DNA from 2 places in the Peribacillus sp. FSL K6-1552 genome. Region 1 is predicted to be linked to the other one. Evidence: riboswitches for the same ligand, from Rfam matches in the RefSeq annotation. Region 1 holds a riboswitch; the other holds the start of a gene.
The links. Region 1 has a riboswitch for S-adenosylmethionine ahead of NST21_RS06035 (methionine ABC transporter ATP-binding protein). Riboswitches for the same ligand answer to the same signal wherever they lie in the genome.
Positions count from the first base shown of each region.

Region 2: another riboswitch for S-adenosylmethionine. It lies ahead of NST21_RS16795 (bifunctional homocysteine S-methyltransferase/methylenetetrahydrofolate reductase); the one in region 1 lies ahead of NST21_RS06035 (methionine ABC transporter ATP-binding protein).

Region 1 is NZ_JBBOST010000001.1:1,248,100-1,259,951, reverse strand. It holds gene NST21_RS06070 (alkaline phosphatase family protein) at 1-500, opposite strand, end outside; gene NST21_RS06065 (lysylphosphatidylglycerol synthase transmembrane domain-containing protein) at 497-1,426, opposite strand; gene NST21_RS06060 (NAD-dependent epimerase/dehydratase family protein) at 1,410-2,357, opposite strand; gene NST21_RS06055 (hypothetical protein) at 2,463-3,614, opposite strand; gene NST21_RS06050 (hypothetical protein) at 3,884-4,129, shown strand; gene NST21_RS06045 (UDP-glucose dehydrogenase family protein) at 4,113-5,030, shown strand; gene NST21_RS06040 (MBL fold metallo-hydrolase) at 5,549-6,373, opposite strand; SAM riboswitch class I at 7,047-7,153, shown strand; gene NST21_RS06035 (methionine ABC transporter ATP-binding protein) at 7,219-8,235, shown strand; gene NST21_RS06030 (methionine ABC transporter permease) at 8,222-8,890, shown strand; gene NST21_RS06025 (MetQ/NlpA family ABC transporter substrate-binding protein) at 8,944-9,765, shown strand; gene NST21_RS06020 (DUF1450 domain-containing protein) at 10,012-10,257, opposite strand; gene hppD (4-hydroxyphenylpyruvate dioxygenase) at 10,498-11,619, shown strand; gene NST21_RS06010 (hypothetical protein) at 11,679-11,852, shown strand, end outside.
Region 2 is NZ_JBBOST010000001.1:3,514,379-3,520,391, forward strand. It holds gene metH (methionine synthase) at 1-1,125, opposite strand, end outside; gene NST21_RS16795 (bifunctional homocysteine S-methyltransferase/methylenetetrahydrofolate reductase) at 1,118-2,965, opposite strand; SAM riboswitch class I at 3,069-3,167, opposite strand; gene NST21_RS16800 (MOSC domain-containing protein) at 3,294-3,929, opposite strand; gene ku (non-homologous end joining protein Ku) at 4,681-5,526, opposite strand; gene NST21_RS16810 (DNA ligase D) at 5,676-6,013, shown strand, end outside.

The DNA of each region.
Region 1 (11,852 bases):
CGATTTGTTTCAAAAACCATTTCCCAAATAGATAGGATTAAAAAAAACTTTGGCAATTGCTCCTGGGCGTTTCCACTAGTAGAATCACTATTTTTTAATACAAGTTTCCAAAAACGAGTGAAATTCAACCAAGAAGTCCCAATTCTCAAGTGATAATATAAAGTCCCCCAAAAAAATACCGTAAAAAAGAAGTAAAGGGCCATTGAAAATAAAAGAAGCCCTATATCAATATCTTTCCAAATGATTATAAAAATAACAAAAGGAATCCACAAATAATTCCTTAAAAAGAGTGGAAAATCAAAAACAAAATAGATGATTAATAAAGGAATTACATAAATGAAGGCAAACATTAGGTCTTGGACCGCTTGTAGCGAGCCCAAAATCGCAGCATGGAATAAAACCATGGTTCCTAAGACAAAAATCGGTGTAAATGGCTTTCCTTCATTTAATAAGTTCCAACAGCGTGCAGCGATTTTTTCAAATTTTGATGCACTTTTCACTTTCTCCTCACTCCTTTTATCCAAACCCACCCTTTCACTGTTTTAAAAGAGACAGGATAAATTAATATAACAACTGCTCCAGCCATATAAGAAAATAAGAATTTCATAAAATGGGTTATGACCGCAATCGTATACCCTTCTATCAGAGGAAATCCAAATAAACCAAGAGCAAATACAAGAAAACTTTCATAATTACCGATACCACCAGGTGTAATTTGGAATATCTGTCCAGCAATGGTGATACTATTTGAAAACACAGTTTCAAAAAATGACAGGTCTCCTTTTAGCGCGAGGACCGTACCATAAAGAATTCCGCCTTCTAAGACCCAACTAAAAAAGGTAACTAGTATGATAGCCAGGCCATTTCTCCCTGAAAAAGCATTTTTAAGCAAAGAAATATGTCTTTTTAAAAAGGCAGGAAAATATTTATGTAAAACAGATAAAGTAATCATACAAAAGATACTACCGGCTATGATGCTCCATACAGGAAATTTAAAGCTTACATCCAGACCTAACAGGCCTGTCAAGGTAATCCCTATTAAGCAGAGCATATCCAGAACCCTTAATACAACGACTGAATGTAAAGCTTCCTCATAGTTTACCTTGTCATCCCTTACACTTAAGATTTTGGCCCTCACTAGATCACCTACTTTTATAGGCAGTAGGTGATTCACCAATAAGCTATATAAAATCCCCAAAAGACATGTTGAAAAACGAGCCTTTCCTTTTAAATAAAGCTGCCAAGCCCATCCTTTTAAACAAAAGGAAAGGAAATAAACGATCCACATTGTTACAAGCAAAAAAGGATGCTCAAATAATTCACTTACACCTTTCCATACCTGTTTCCCATCAAAATAATGAATGGTTAAGAAAACAAAAACAATAAGTATCAAAAAAGCTGGACCAAGCTTAAAGAATCGTCTCATTTTCCTTGGCCCACTTTACCGTTTCTGATAGTCCTTTTATAAAGTCTACTTTTGGTTCAAACCCTAACAATCGTTTGGCTTTTCCGATATCTGCCCACGTATTTACAACATCTCCCACGCGAGAAGCTTCTTTGTTTATTTTCATGTCAGGGAAGTGCCGTTTCAATTCAGCTAATAGAGTATCCATCAATATTGGTCTTCCTGATCCAATATTGATGACCTCACTTTTCATTAGTTGATTGATTGACAAATAAATGCCATTCACGATGTCATCTATGTATGTAAAATCACGTGCTCTTCCATCACCAAAGAGGGTGATTTCCTCCCCGTTCATTAACTTTTTAATAAAGCTACCAATTGCCATGTCAGGACGTCCCCAAGGACCATAAACGGTAAAAAACCTCATTATATTCACCTGAAAACCATATAGATATTCATAAACATGACAATAGGATTCAGCCGAATATTTGGAGGCAGCATACGGGGAAATAACCTTCCCGTTCGCCATTTCCTCCCTAAAGGGTCCTGATTGATTTCCATAAACTGAGGATGAAGAAGCAAATACAATTTTGGAAACACCTGCCTTACCTGAAGCTTCAAGCACATTAATCGTTGCTTTAATATCATAATCGACATATTTAAGAGGTTTTTCAATTGAATAAGCAACACCAGGTAAAGCTGCTAAATGAACAACTACATGTGGAGAAATCTGTTTAAATATGGACACCATCTCATCTCTATCCAAAAGGTCCTTTTGGATAAAGTGAAAGGACCCGAAACTCGCTACATGATCCAATTGTTTCTCTTTTCTTTGTGGTGAATAATACGGATGAAGACAATCTATGACATATACATCGTGGTTTTCCTGAATAAGCCTTTTGACAAGATGACTTCCTATAAAACCGGCACCACCCGTTACAATAATCTTCATGTGAACACCCCATTGTTGTGAATCTCTATCACAACCAGTATAACTCTATTAACACAGAAAAAACCTTGTAATTTTCACAAGGTCTCCTCCCGCGCAAAATAATAATTATTTTGCCTTTTCAATGACTGATTGTAAAGTGGCTTGAAGTTCTTTCAGCAATGGCTCGCCAGCTTTTTTATCCTTCGCTTTAGCTGCTTCCAAATATTGTTGTGCATTATCCGTAAGCTTACTATATTCTGCTTCACCTATTAACCCTTTAATATCTTCACCAATAATGTCGATAAATAGGGCACCTTCTAATGCTGTTATTGGAGATTTATCTTCTCCCCAAAATTCTTCACTTTCCTTATATTCATCAAGGGCAATTTTAGAGAATCCTCGAACAAACGCCTTATTAACCTCAGCAGGATCCAATTTCGTACTATCCGTTTGCAAATCAAATTGCTGTTGAATGAAGGCTGCTTCTTCTGCAGCATGCCCATTTAAATAACCGAATAAAGATTGATAGAATGCCCAACCTTCTGCTTGCTCCACTTTTGCTTCTTCCTTATCCTTCTTTGCTGCCTCTGCCACTTTTGTTGCATAGCCATTTGGAACGGCACCAGTTGCTAGATAAAACGTTTTCATAATTGTCTTATCTACAACTTGCTTACCAAGTGAGAATCCTACTTGATCATCCGCTTCTACAGCTTTCTCCATCTCAGCAAATCCACCAGCAATCACGTCTACCATATTTGTTCCATATGCAGTATCACGTTTTTCTACTGTAGATTGAAGAATTGCGTAATATCCCTTCGCTTCTTCAATTTCCTTTGTTACATCTTCTTTATTACCCCATTTTTCATCTACTTCAGTAAAATCATGTTTCATCGTTGTATAAAAGACTTTTTGCATTAGTTTATCAAATATTTGCTTAACAACGACCTTGTCCATAGTACCTTCTTTACCAGCTTGTAATGCGGTTGTAATGTGCTGATCCAATTTATCTTCGAATTCTGCATCTCTGTCTTGCACTAAGCTTTGCAGATTGTTTTTATAAAGGTCCGTCACTTTAACATAGTCTACTTCTTTTCCTTCTTTAGCCTTCTCCAACTCAGTAATAGCCTCTTGGAAAACCTGTGCGTAATTCACTTCTTTTATTTCTGATTCTTTCTTTGTCTCTTCTTTATTAACTGTTTGTTCTTGCTTTTTCTCTTCGGCACCCTCACTTGCCTGTTTCTCGCTAGTATTGCATGCTGTCAAAACCGTACCTGCCATTAAAAAACTAGCAAAGATAGCTGATAATTCTTTTTTTCTCACAATAGTATCCCCCGTCTATTTACATCATAATTGATAATGAATATCATTTCTAATTAAGATTATAATAGCGAATGATAATCAACGTCAATGTATTTTTTAAAATTAATACGTTCCTTTTTACATTTAAGGAAATATTGGTTATAATTTAAGATTTACCTTAAAAAATGTTTATTATAAAATGTACTATAGTAATATATAAGGAAAACACGACAATGAGAGGAATAAATATGAAGAACATAACAATCGTTGGAACAGGTCATGTAGGACTAGTTACCGGCGTGACTTTAGCAGAAATAGGTCATCAAGTTGTGTGTTATGACATTAATGAAAATGATATTGCACTAATGAAAGCTGGAATATCTCCCTTTTATGAGCCAGAGTTAGCGGATTTATTGAAAAAAAATCTTAATAAAGGTCAATTGTTTTTTACAAGCGATCCCAAACTAGCATTAGTAGATGCAGAAATTAGTTAATATAAATATTGTTTCTAATCCCGAGTTTTTAAGAGAGGGCTCCGCAATCTATGATACTTTTTCTGCAGATCGGATTGTTATCGGGTCCGATTGTGAAAAAGCAGCATCTATCATAGAAGAAATAAATAAACCTTTCGGGGAAACTATTTTTATTACGGATCTATTAAGTGCTGAAATGATTAAATATAGCTCAAATGCTTTTTTGGCAACAAAGATCAGTTTTATTAATGAAATGGCAAACCTTTGTGAAAAGGTGGGTGCCAACATAGAAGAAGTAGCACATGGAATGGGTCTAGATTTTCGAATAGGAACCCAATTCTTAAAAGCAGGAATTGGATTCGGGGGCTCTTGCTTCCCTAAAGACACTCGTGGTCTAATTCAACAGGCTACTGAAGCTGGGCAATCACTTGAAATTCTGGAAGCAGTAATAAAGGTAAATAAACAACAAAAGTATTTGTTAATGAATAAAGCAAAGCAACGTTTTGGTAAATTAAAAGACAAAAAGATTGCAATATTAGGATTGGCATTTAAACCGAATACAAACGACGTACGTGAATCAATTGCCATTGATATAGCTTCAGAGCTAACTATGCAGGGAGCATTGGTAACGGCTTATGATCCATTAGCACTTGAAGAAGCAAAGCAAATTTTGGGAGAAAAGATTCAATATGCTTTATCCATAGAGGAAGCTATAACAAATACAGACATGGTTTTTATAGCTACTGATTGGGATGAATTCAAAGATTTCCCCCTAGAAAAATATGAAATGTTAATGAATCATCCAATTATTTTTGACGGAAAAAATAGTTATTCCTTAGATGAGATTTCTGAATATAATATTGAATATTATTCAGTAGGCAGACCATTTCATAATAAAAGTAATTTTTATTACCTGAAATAAATCAAAAAAGAACTAACCCTAAGACAGAATAATTAATTTGAAAAAGCACCTGCGTTCTTAGGCAGATGCTTTTTTGACGAGTCTCTTCTATAGTTTTTTTATATTATATGAAACAAAAAGACACATGTCCTTAATTAAGGATTATGCCTACCTTTTGACTTAACCTAGATCGACTACACATTCTTGAATATATATTAACTCTCAAAGATGCACGTCTCTAGCACTATAAGGAGCCCTCACTCGTTAGTTTCACTAAAGCTATCCTTTAGCATTTTTTGTTCATATCATTAAGCCCTGTAGACCGCCCGACAAAGAGAAAATAATAATGTGGTCTCCAATAGCGTTTAATAATGGTTTTTTAAGCATAAGTCCAAATAGTCCCCCTATTTTTTCTTCATTATTTCACGTAATTCCTTATTACTTTTGGCCTGAACTATACAGAAAAAAGCGTCCCTTCATTTTTTGAAGAAACTTCCGAGGTCTTTAATTTTCAATAACATCTAATTGATGACATTTTTTTATGTTACTCCATTCTCCTCTGTAATCAACACATTTCCGTTTAATATCGATGTGATAATATGCTCCGAATCCCATTCGTGGCCAGATATCTCGATAAGCGGATATTGATTCGGCAAAACAATTTGCTGGATTTCATGAACTGCCAAGCCTTGATTATGCAATCGTAAAATTTCACCACTCAGGTTTTCCAGATAGTCCAGCTTACTTTGAAACATTTCCTTCCCATTAGGGACATGACCGGCATGACAACAAAAAACCTCTCCAAAATCATATTGAAGTAATCTATTTATGGAATCGATGATAACAGGGACCGATTCTTCCCGTAAAACAAGCTTCGTTTTCGGGGTAACGAATAGGTCACCTGAAAACAGCATGCCATTACTGTGATTCAAATACACCATATGGTCCTTAGCATGACCTGGGGTAAAGATTGGCTCCCACGTTTGGGTACGGGAATGAACAGTCCTCCCCAACGGCTCAGCTTTGAAGCCGTCTCTCCTTCCCCAAAAAGCTTTGCGATAATCAGGATATTCAGCATCCTTCGCACAAACATCAATCGACATCGGATGAATATACATGGGAACTTTTTTATGTTCCTGTATCCAGGCCGCACCGCCAGTATGGTCCTCATGATAATGCGTTAGCGCCACTAAATCGAAGTCGGCTGATTCATAGAAAGGGATAAGTTCTTCCAATAAAATTTGGGCTCCCGTATCAATCAATAGGCCGTCTGTTAAAAAAGCATATACACTCATCCCCGACTTTATTCCTTCAGGGGTCCCTTGTACACAAACCACATCATTTATCGTCTTAATCTCCAGCATGGCTTCCCTCCTCATCAATTGTATAAAAATAGTTTAATATCCTATTTACCCCTTGTTCATTACAATAAATGTAATATCCCTCCATACTTTTGACAAGCAAATAGTATTTTCCTAGCAAAGACCCGTTGTATATTTTCCGGTAGAATCAAGGCACTGTTTGAAACCATTGTCATTGATTTAAGGTATTCTATTATGCAACTAAGAAAAGAAACAGCAAAAATCTGGCTTTGGTTAAAAGGAAGTTGTTAAGAAAGGGTACTCCGTATTTAAGTTTGGGCGATAAAAAAATTCACGGCTAATCATTAACGCTGAGTAACTGTCAATATTACCTTGGTTGATAAAAAAGCTAAAGCATTCATGATACAGACTTTGAAACAATACTTTCCTGACAAAAACTTCATGTAATTATTAAAAAAAATCGACAAGCTGCTAAAAAGAACGAAGCTTATCTTACAAAAATCATGAAAAAGTATGGCTTTACGACCATTAACGATCAATGGTGACAATACCCCGATTCCAAAAGGTATGATTATCCAATTCTAGATTTACCATTAAAAAAATTAATTAAATCACCAGAAAGTTATTCTAAAATTACAGAAACGATTGACAATGTGTGAATTTACAAATAATATAGATTATATTAGAAAACTTGTAATATTCCAAAATAATAATTTACTTATCAAGAGTGACTGAGGGAACAGGCCCTGTGATGTCCGGCAACCGCCCCAATCGGGAACGGTGCTACTTCCTGCAGAATGATTACATTCTGAAAGATAAGACGAAATAATTTCGCTGCCTCTTTCTGAATGATAGAGGCAGTTTTTTATGTTTAAGGGGGAAGGCTCATGATTGAAATCCGATCAGTCCGAAAGGAATACATATCGAAAAATACCCGAGTTGTCGGAGTGGATAACGTATCTTTGACAATTCAGACTGGTGAAGTTTATGGGATTGTTGGCTACAGCGGAGCCGGAAAAAGCTCATTAATACGCTGCTTAAATTTGCTTGAACGTCCGACAAAAGGAAATATCATTATTGACGGGATTGACTTAACGTCTTTATCAGGCAAAGAGCTTCGAAAACAACGACAAAAAATCGGTATGATATTTCAGCACTTTTCCTTAGTCAGTTCCAAAACCGTTTTTGAAAATGTTGCTTTCGCCTTGAAAGCCGCACACAAATCAAAGGGCGCCATCAAAAGTCGCGTTCTAGAACTGCTGGACATAGTTGGGCTTAGTGATAAAAAGGATGTCTATCCGGCCCAGCTCAGCGGAGGTCAAAAGCAACGGGTCGGCATAGCGCGAGCCTTAGCCAATGACCCTACTGTACTATTATGTGATGAAGCGACTTCTGCCCTTGATCCAACAACAACAAAAGCGATTTTACAGTTATTAAAAAAGATTAGTCGGGAACTTGGTATCACTATAGTATTGATTACCCATGAAATGGAAGTAGTCAAAGAACTATGCCATCGAGTCGCTGTCATGCAGGATGGCAGGATTATCGAAGAAGGATCTGTTTATGAGATATTTTCACAACCAAAGCAGCAGTTGACGAAGCAATTCATCAGCAGTGTATTGGATTTTGAGCTTCCCTCACACTTAATTGAGGAAAGCAAAGGAACGATTATTCAAATTCAATTTGAAGGGCCCACCGCCGGTGAATCGATTCTTTCCGATGCTCTACAAAAGTATTCAGTAAAGGGAAATATCTTGCACGGCAAAATTGAATATATTCAGGATGTTCCATTAGGAATCTTAATCATTGAATTAATTGGTGAGGCTGCTGAAGTTCAATCGGCACTGGAATATATAACAAATCGGACCAGTTCTGTGGAGGTGTTGAAACATGTCACTGTTTGATTCCGTCGTCAATATTTTACCTGACCTTAATAAAGCCTTTCTCGAAACAATCTATATGGTTGGAATCTCCCTTGCGGTAGCCCTTCTAATTGGTTTACCTCTTGGAGTATTGCTGTTTACAACGACCAAGAATTTAATCTTTGAAAATAACGTCGTGAATCGATCTCTCGGTTTCGCTGTCAATATTGTCCGTTCAATCCCTTTTATCATTCTCTTAGTCGCCCTCCTTCCTTTAACGGATTTGCTTACTGGATCAACGATAGGGCCAAGAGCGGCTTCTGTTTCCCTATCTGTATCCGCGATACCTTTTTTTGCCAGAATCGTTGAATCGGCATTACGCGAAATAGATAAAGGTGTGATTGAAGCTGCAATTGCTGTAGGTGCCACTCCATGGATGATCATTAAGGATGTACTTCTTCCTGAGGCAAAACCGGGAATCATTCAAGGGTTGACGTTAACGACCATTTCACTTATCGGTTACTCAGCGATGGCTGGGACAATCGGTGGGGGCGGAATTGGTGACCTGGCCATTCGGTACGGCTATTACCGTTATGACAACACAGTTATGATCACGACAATCGTCGTGTTAATCTGCCTTGTACAAATCATTCAAATGGTTGGTGACAAGGCCTCATACTTAGTAAACAAACGATAGAATCAGTCATTTTAACAATGATTTAATACAACATATTACAGGAGGAATTTCCAATGAAAAAAATAGCTTCTTTATTATCTGTTTGCGCACTAGCCCTTGGCTTGGCAGCTTGCGGAAGCGATGATGCTTCCCCAAAAACTGAAGACAAAAAAGAATTGAAAATCGGAGCAACTACCGGCCCTTACGCGGATATGGTAAAAGAGGCCATCAAGCCAGGCCTAGAAGATCTTGGCTACAAAATAGAAATCGTTGAATTCACTGACTATATCCAGCCAAATAAATCGCTTGGCAACAATTCAATCGACGCCAACCTTTTCCAGCACAAAGTGTATATGGATAACTTCGCTAAAGAAAATGATTTAGAGCTTTCTGACCTTGTTATTGTACCGACAGCACCAATGGGTATATACTCGAACAAATATAAATCGTTGAAAGACATTAAAGATGGTACATCACTAGCCCTACCGAACGATCCAGTTAACCTTGCACGTGCACTTAAAGTCCTAGTAGATGAAGATTTAATTGAAGTCAAGCCAGATGTCGATCCCTTAAAAATATCTGAAAAAGATGTAACAAAGAACCCAAAAAACATTCAATTCAAACCATTAGAATCGGCTCAATTGCCGCGTGCAACAGACAGCGTTGACCTATCAGCGGTCCCAGGTAACTTCGCTCTTGCAGCAAAAATGGAACTCCAAGATGCCCTTGTTTTAGAAAACATGCCGGATATGTATCGTAATGTTGTTGCTGTGAATACAAAAGATGTAGATGCACAATTTGCTAAGGATATTCAATCAGTAGTTGAATCAGACAAGTTTGAAGAAGTAATCGATAGCAAGTTTGCAGGCTTCGGAAAACCAGATTGGATGAAATAAGACACCAAACCATAAAATTCAAGGCCTGCTCCCTTTTTGGGAACAGGCCTTGAATTTTTTCCGTCATACTATGCGAAGATATCAATCAATGCAATTAATAAGCATTTGTAGTAGGGTTTTACATATATTTTATCATAGATGGATGCTCTCTGAAGGTTCGCATGTTTCTCGGGGAAAACACAATATAATGATATAGTTGTCAATAAAAGCAATAATCAATTATTACTAATTTCATTTTCTCGTTTTTCACACAGTGTCTCCTTGTTTAAGCCTAGCTACATATTGTTCAATTTTTTCGAGAAGTTCAACTGGATCGTTTGCGACAATGTTTACACCATTCACAACTGCAAACGGCTGCATTAAACATTGTCCGCAATACAACAAGCATCTATCCTCAATAACCTCTAGACCGCTACACTCCATTAATTTATCTTTCATAGTTTCCAACTCATCTTCAAAGTTACTAGGGCAGAACTTTACACTAATTTTCATATCTAATTCCCCTTTTATTTAGTTGCTAACATTTTAAGTAGATATACAAAAAATGTGCAAGAGTACACCTAAACGCAAATATGTTTTATCGCGTTAAAATGTTGCTACCATGATGGTCAACCGCGGTAAAACACATATTTGCGTGGTGAATTTTTATGTATTATGATGTGAACTATCACAGGCGGAAAATTAAGAAAATTCAGCTTTTTCATGTAAAAAAATGATAAGGGAGCGGTAAATATGACTAAAAAAACAGTTGGATCTTCTAAAGCAAAGAAAGAGGAATTGTTTCCGGTTAAGAGTGTCCATTACGTAGAAATCTATACTGGGAACGCAAAGCAGGCTGCTTATTATTATGCAAACGCTTTCGGATTCAAGCTTATAGCATATAAAGGACTAGAAACAGGCTCCCGTGACCGTGTATCTTACGTTATGGCACAGGGCACCATCCGATTGATTTTAACAGGTACTCTATCAGACAGCACAGATGTGGCTGAGTTTATTAAAACTCATGGCGAAGGAGTAAAAGATATCTCCCTTCTCGTAAAAGACCTAGAAAAAACATATGCGGGTGCTATTGAACGCGGTGGCATCGCTCTTCGAGAACCATGGGTGGAAGAAGATGAAAATGGCAAAGTAAGAAAAGCAATCTTAGGCACATATGGGGATACGATTCACACGCTTGTTGAGCCAATCGATTATAAAGGTGGATTTCTGCCAGGTTTTAAAGCTCGTGAGGACAACTTTGGAGCTCAACCTTCAGGCTTAATCGGTGTTGACCACCTTGTTGGTAATGTGGAAGTAATGGACGAATGGACAAATTATTATGAAAAAGTATTCGGTTTTACTGTCCTGAAACATTTTGATGATGAAAACATTTCGACCGAGTACTCAGCCCTAATGTCAAAAGTTATGATGAATGGAACAGGACGCATTAAGTTCCCGATCAATGAACCGGCTGTAGGAAAACGCAAATCTCAAATTCAAGAATTCCTAGATTACTATAATGGTCAAGGTGTTCAGCATCTTGCCCTTTTAACAAACGATATCATCACTACAGTGGCCACACTAAAAGAAAATGGTGTTGAGTTTTTAAAGACTCCTGACACTTATTACGCAGACCTCGCCAATCGTGTAGGAGATATTGATGAAGATGTGAAACGACTTCAAGAACTTAATATCCTTGTCGACCGTGATGATGAAGGGTACTTGCTCCAAATTTTCACAAAACCATTAGTTGACCGCCCAACTATGTTTATCGAAGTCATTCAGCGTAAAGGTGCACTTGGTTTTGGCGATGGAAACTTTAAAGCATTGTTTGAATCGATTGAACGCGAACAGGAACTTCGTGGAAATATTTAATATAAACCGGCCATCTGGCGTAATACCCAGTATGGCCTCCTATTATAGGAGGTGTGAAGTTGTTGTTAACAAAAGTAAATGGAATGTGGAAAGAGGAAGCGCTCAGTCATTTTATGACCGAACTTATTGATTATGCAGGCCTGTTTCCACCAAGTGCACTTCCGCTTCCAGAAGCAATTTCAAATTTTCATGCATATATCCATGATTCAGACAGCTGGATGCTTGGTCCATTT
Region 2 (6,013 bases), 2.3 Mb from region 1:
GGCGCCTTTCTTCACCTGGGCACGAGCAATTTCGGCAGCTGGCTCATAATGCTTCCCACGAATTAACTCCTTGAATTTACGAGATCCGATGACGTTCGTTCTCTCACCGACGAACAAGGGACGCATTGAATCATCATAAATAAGCGGCTCAATTCCTGATACGGCATGGCCATGTGCTGATTCCTTCATTTCACGGGGCTGTACGCCTTCTAGAACCTTAGAAAGCTCTTTAATATGTTCTGGTGTTGTTCCACAGCAGCCCCCAATGATATTGACCCAGCCTTTTTCTGCAAATTGCTTCATTTTCTCTGCAAGGGAAGTCGGGGATTCATGATAATGACCTTCTTCATCAGGTAGGCCTGCATTCGGATAACAGCTAATGGCGCTGTTTGATATATCTGCAAGTGTCCGAATATGGTCTATCATGAACTCTGGTCCTGTCGCACAGTTCAAACCAACAGCCACAGGCTTCATATGTTCAACTGATAAATAGAACGCTTCAATGGACTGACCGGCTAGGGTCGTACCCATCGGTTCGATTGTACCTGAAATGATGACAGGCACTTCTTTCCCTGTTTTAGCAAAGGCCGCTTTTATTCCAGAAAAGGCAGCCTTAACATTAAGCATATCCTGACAGGTTTCTACTAACAACAGGTCCACACCACCGTCTAATAGACCGAGTGCCTGTTCTTCATAAGAATCGGTTAAAATATCAAATGTGGTTCCTCCTGTAACAGAAAGTGTTTTTGTTGTTGGTCCCATTGAACCAGCAACATATCTTGGCCATTTATCATTTGAATATTTTTCACAAGCTTTCACGGCAAGTTCAGCTGAAATTTTATTAAGCTTATAAGCAATCGTACTTATTTGGTATTCCTCAAGAACGATGCTCGTGGCTCCGAAGGTATTTGTCTCAATAATATCGGCACCTGCTGCTAAGTATTTTTCATGGATGGTTTGGATGATTTCAGGTTGAGTCAGTGATAAATATTCATTACACCCCTCGAATTGTTCTCCCCCAAAATCCTCTGCTGTTAAATTCTCAGCTTGAAGCATGGTTCCCATTGCTCCATCAAGAAGGAGAATCTTAGACTGTAACTGTTCTTGAATCGCTTTTTTATTCATGTACTGCCACCTCTGATGTATGTTTACTATCGACTTCTCTAATATATTTTGTAAGTTCCGCAGTCATTTCATAGCGAAGGAATGGTGTAATTAAATAAATCCCCTTGAATTTTTCTCTTGCGGCGTCCACCAGTTCTCTGGCGATATTCACACCTTCCATTCTTGACTTTATTGGGTCATCCCCAGCTAAAGCCATAGCTCGCCTTACATTATCAGGTAATTTAATACCCGGTATTTCGTTATGGATAAATTCCGCATTTCGTGTGCTCGTTAACGGCATGATTCCGACGAAAATTGGAGTATCTAAATGTTTTGTCGCCTCATAAACCTCTTCAATCTGATCAACTGAATAAATCGGTTGGGTCAAAAAGGACTGAGCACCGCAAGCAATCTTCTTTTCCATCCGCTGAACGGCCTTATTCAAATATTTCACATTTGGGTTAAAGGCAGCCGCAATTTTAAAATTTGCCCGTTGACCAAGACTTTGACCGGAATAGGAAAGACCTTCATTAAATTGTTTTACCATACTAATTAAGTCAAATGACGATAAATCATAGACTGAAGTTGCACCTGGGAAGTCCCCTATTTTTGAAGGATCACCAGTGATAATCAGAATCTCGTTCAACCCCACCGTTTGAAGCCCCATTAAATGTGACTGAAGGCCAATTAAGTTCCTATCACGGCACGTAATATGCACCATTGGATTTACATCTAATTGGTTTTTCAACAAATTGGCCAGCGCCTCATTAGATATCCTCGGCGAAGCAAGTGAATTATCAGCTAATGTAATCGAATCAACACCCGCATTTTTTAATGCCTCCGCACCAGCCATAAAACCTTCAATTCCTAATTTTTTCGGCGGATCAAGTTCAACAAGAATCGTTCTTTCAGTTTTGGCCTGCTCATGCAGGGGTAGTTCCAGTTCTCTATGATTCACTTCAATTATTTCGATTTCACGGGCTTTCGTCATTTTTTCTTCTACTGGAACTAAACTCCCAATCGCATTTTTCACAGATTGAATATGAAGTGGTGTTGTTCCACAACACCCACCGATTATCGTGGCACCCTGCTCACGAAGCTCAAGGGCACTTGAGCCAAAATATTCAGGCACTGCTTTATAAACTAGTCTTCCATCCACGTAATCCGGTAGGCTGGCATTTGGATAGATAGCGATAGCCGCATGCTTTGGCAAAGTCACTTCTTCCAAGGCGCGAATCATATGATGTGGACCTAGACGGCAATTCACACCAACAACATCAGCACCCAATTGCTCGAGTTTTTGAAATGCTTCATTTAAATGGATCCCATTTTGAAGATTACCTAATTCATGCATCGATACATTTGCAATAATTGGCAATTCCGTTTCTTTTTTAGCAATTTGCAACACGGTTTCAAGTTCTTCCAGATCATAAAATGTTTCAAGGAGAATCCCATCAGGATTTTCTATAAGCAGACTATATAGCTGCTCACGAAAACCTCGCTTAATTTCTTCCATGCTTAAATCCGATTTACGGATACTTCGCTGCGCCCCTATAGTACCAAATACAAATGCATTGCCTTTTGCAGCTTTTTTAGCAAGGATAACCCCCTGACGGTTAATTCGGCTTACTTCATCTTCAAGACCATGCCGTTTCAATTTATTAAAGTTAGCTCCGTAAGTATTCGATTGTAGAATATCAGCACCTGCTTCTAAATAGGCACGATGAATGGATTCAATTTGATCAGGATTAGTGCAGTTTAATTCCTCATAACATTGATCGATTCCATATGAGTATAATAATGTTCCCATTGCTCCTTCTCCAACCAGCATTCTTTCTTTCAATTCTTTACGAAAATCCATATGTACACCCTCTCTCAAAAACAATTCTGTTTTTGTCGTTTTCTATGAGTATGAGAGAAAAGAAAAAAAACCTTCTCAAAGAAGAAGGTTTTTTGAAACATTCTCCTCATCTATCAAGCTCTGCTTGCTGGATTTAGCACCTTTGCCTAAGCTGGTTGCTGAGGTTTCCTCGGGCCAGTCCCTCCACCTCTCTCGATAAGATCCATTTATAAAGTTTTCTTAACATTTCAAAATTTGTTTATATTTAATTTACATTAATAATCTGTCAATTTCAATAGTTTGATAGTCATTTTTTTCTTTTCTACTAAGATCAAACATCCTTCAAAGTTTAAACTCTCTTTAATATCCTTTGTTTCCAGTCCTCCGCTAACGAATCTACAGAAAGTAAAGCATGAGCTCCATCCTGTCCGTCTCGATTATGCAGGATCACTTCAGTTGCATAATATACTGAGATGTTTTCTTGAAGTCGATCTAATAAAACAATTTCATCTTGTTTTTTAATAACTCCTTCTTGAATGACCTTTGCAAAATAACCAGTAAAACTTGTTTTCATCACTGATGTCAAAAACTTAGGTTCTTGGTTAAAGTGAGAAATAGTCGAGCAAGGAATTCGTCCTTGGGTGATCTGAACAATTGTCCCACCTATTTGATAGATATCACCGATATACGTTTGAGTTTCCATCATCCCAGCTACTGTTAAATTCTCACCAAAAGCAGGGATATCAAGCTGTTTAGAGAATTTTTCATTCCAAAATGAGTAATGCTCAAAAGGATAAATGCACAATGCACGGTCAGGGCCTCCATGGAACTTTAGATTACCTACTCCGTCTCCAACTATTCCTGATTTTGTTACGGTCACATTATCCAAAGTTTTTTTATCCATAGCTGATAAAATCTTAACATTCGAAAACATTTCCTGTTTAGGCTTTCCGGCTTGAAGGGACACGATTTTTCCATTTTCCAATTAACATCTTCCAATCCTATTTACTTTATATCATCCTTATATGAATACATTATACTAAAAATTCATTTTATTCTGCATCTATTTTAATTACTTTACTATTTCGGAGAAGATAAAAACTTCTACTTCCGGGAGTAATGGTGGAAAATTACTGATTTTCAGAAAAATCGTACTATAGTTTCGGTAATTTGGTTGCTATTTCAGAATTAAATATGGTAGAATATGAACACAATATATAGTCGAAAAACAAAATCGGTCGCCTATATGTTGATTTCACGATTAATTTCCTCATTGTCGCTCTTCAGGGAGCGAATTTTTTTGCCTTCTTCAAATCCACTACTCAATCCCTACAATAAAGATCAGCCATATATCGCCTTACTGAATGACACTATCATCTTCAAAATAATATTTTGCTCTGCTCAGAATCACTCCTTTAAAACACATCAGCCTAAAACACTACCTTTTCTTTTTAAATTCACAGCTTCTTCTCTGTCAAAAAGAACCATTCCGTTTTTCTTACTAAAAAACCAAGGGTTTTAATTCACATTCTTCCTCTACCGCATAGATTAGTCCTACAAATATCTCCACGGGCAACCCAATTATCTTTACAAAACACAAACTTAATTAATATGTATTCCGTTTAAATTGTTCAGCTATGTGTACCTCTTTAACCACTGCATTCACTTTGTTTCCCTTCTGATAAAAAAAAAAGAAGCTGAGAGACATTGGTTCGTCTTCCACTCAGCTTCTTTTTTTACGCTTGTTTCTTTTTTTTCGGTGCCGCTTTTTTCCGGGTCGTCGTTTTTTTCCCTTCCAGTTTATCAGGTTTCGTTCGATCAATGGATGCTTGTAAAGCTTCCATTAAATCGGTAACATTGTTGGACACTGTTTCTTTTGTTTTGGCTGTAATCGTCGTCTGTCCTGTTTTCTTTGATTCAATCAGCTCAAGTAACGCCGTTCGATAATCATCATTGTATTTTGTCGGATCAAAAGTCGTCGTCAATTGATCTATTAACAAAATTGCCGTATCAATTTCTTTTTTTACAATTGTTTCATTTGCAGGGATATTCGGAACATCTGCTGCGGAGCGTACTTCATCTGGATAATGAATCGTTTCCATCAACAAGGTGTTATCTACAACCCTTATAACTGCCATTTGTTCCTTTGAACGGATGATGATTTTTGCTAACCCAACCTTATTCGATTCCTTGAGTGCTTGCCGCAATAGGGAATAGGCTTTTATGCCACCATCATTTGGAGACATAAAATAACTTCGGTTAAAATATATCGGATCTATTTCTTCAATTTTAACAAAATCCATGATTTCCACTGATTTTTCTTCATTTTGTTTTTTAAGTTCTTCTAGCTCACTGTCTTCTAATACAACAAACTTTCCTTTTGTATATTCAAAAGCACGAACAATGTCTTCCTTGCCTACTTCCTTCTGGCAGACCGGACAAACTTTTTCGTATTTAATTGGTGAGTGGCATTCCTTATGCAGCGTTCGCAAGGATATGTCCTTATCTTCCGTTGCGGCATGAAGTTTTATCGGAATGTTCACCAAACCGAAAGAAATGCTTCCCTTCCAAATGGTATGCATATTCGTCACCTCATAACTTTTTATAAATAGAAGTACAGACTTATTATTCCCTCTTGTCTAAAATAATTCGAAAAAACATTTGCCAACTCTAACACCTCATTATTTTGGCAAAAATAATGTCAATCACTTATTGCGGAGGTACAAATAAAATGAAACCGATGCTGCCAACATATTACCCCGAAGCCCCGAAATCCACGGATTGGCGTTATGAAGTCAAATATGACGGTTTTCGTGCCATTTTAACAATAGATGCCCATACGGTAAAAATTACGAGTCGAAATGGGAAGGAATTATCTTCCCTTTTCCCAGAAATCAGTACATTTATTAATGACCTAGATCTTAAAAGTTTTCTACCACTGCAGTTAGATGGTGAATTAGTCTGGCTCACAAATGAAGCAAAAGCAGACTTTTTTGAGGTACAATGGCGTGGCCGCCTGCGGAAACAATCCCTGATTTCTGAAAAAGCTAATTTTACTCCATGCCGGTT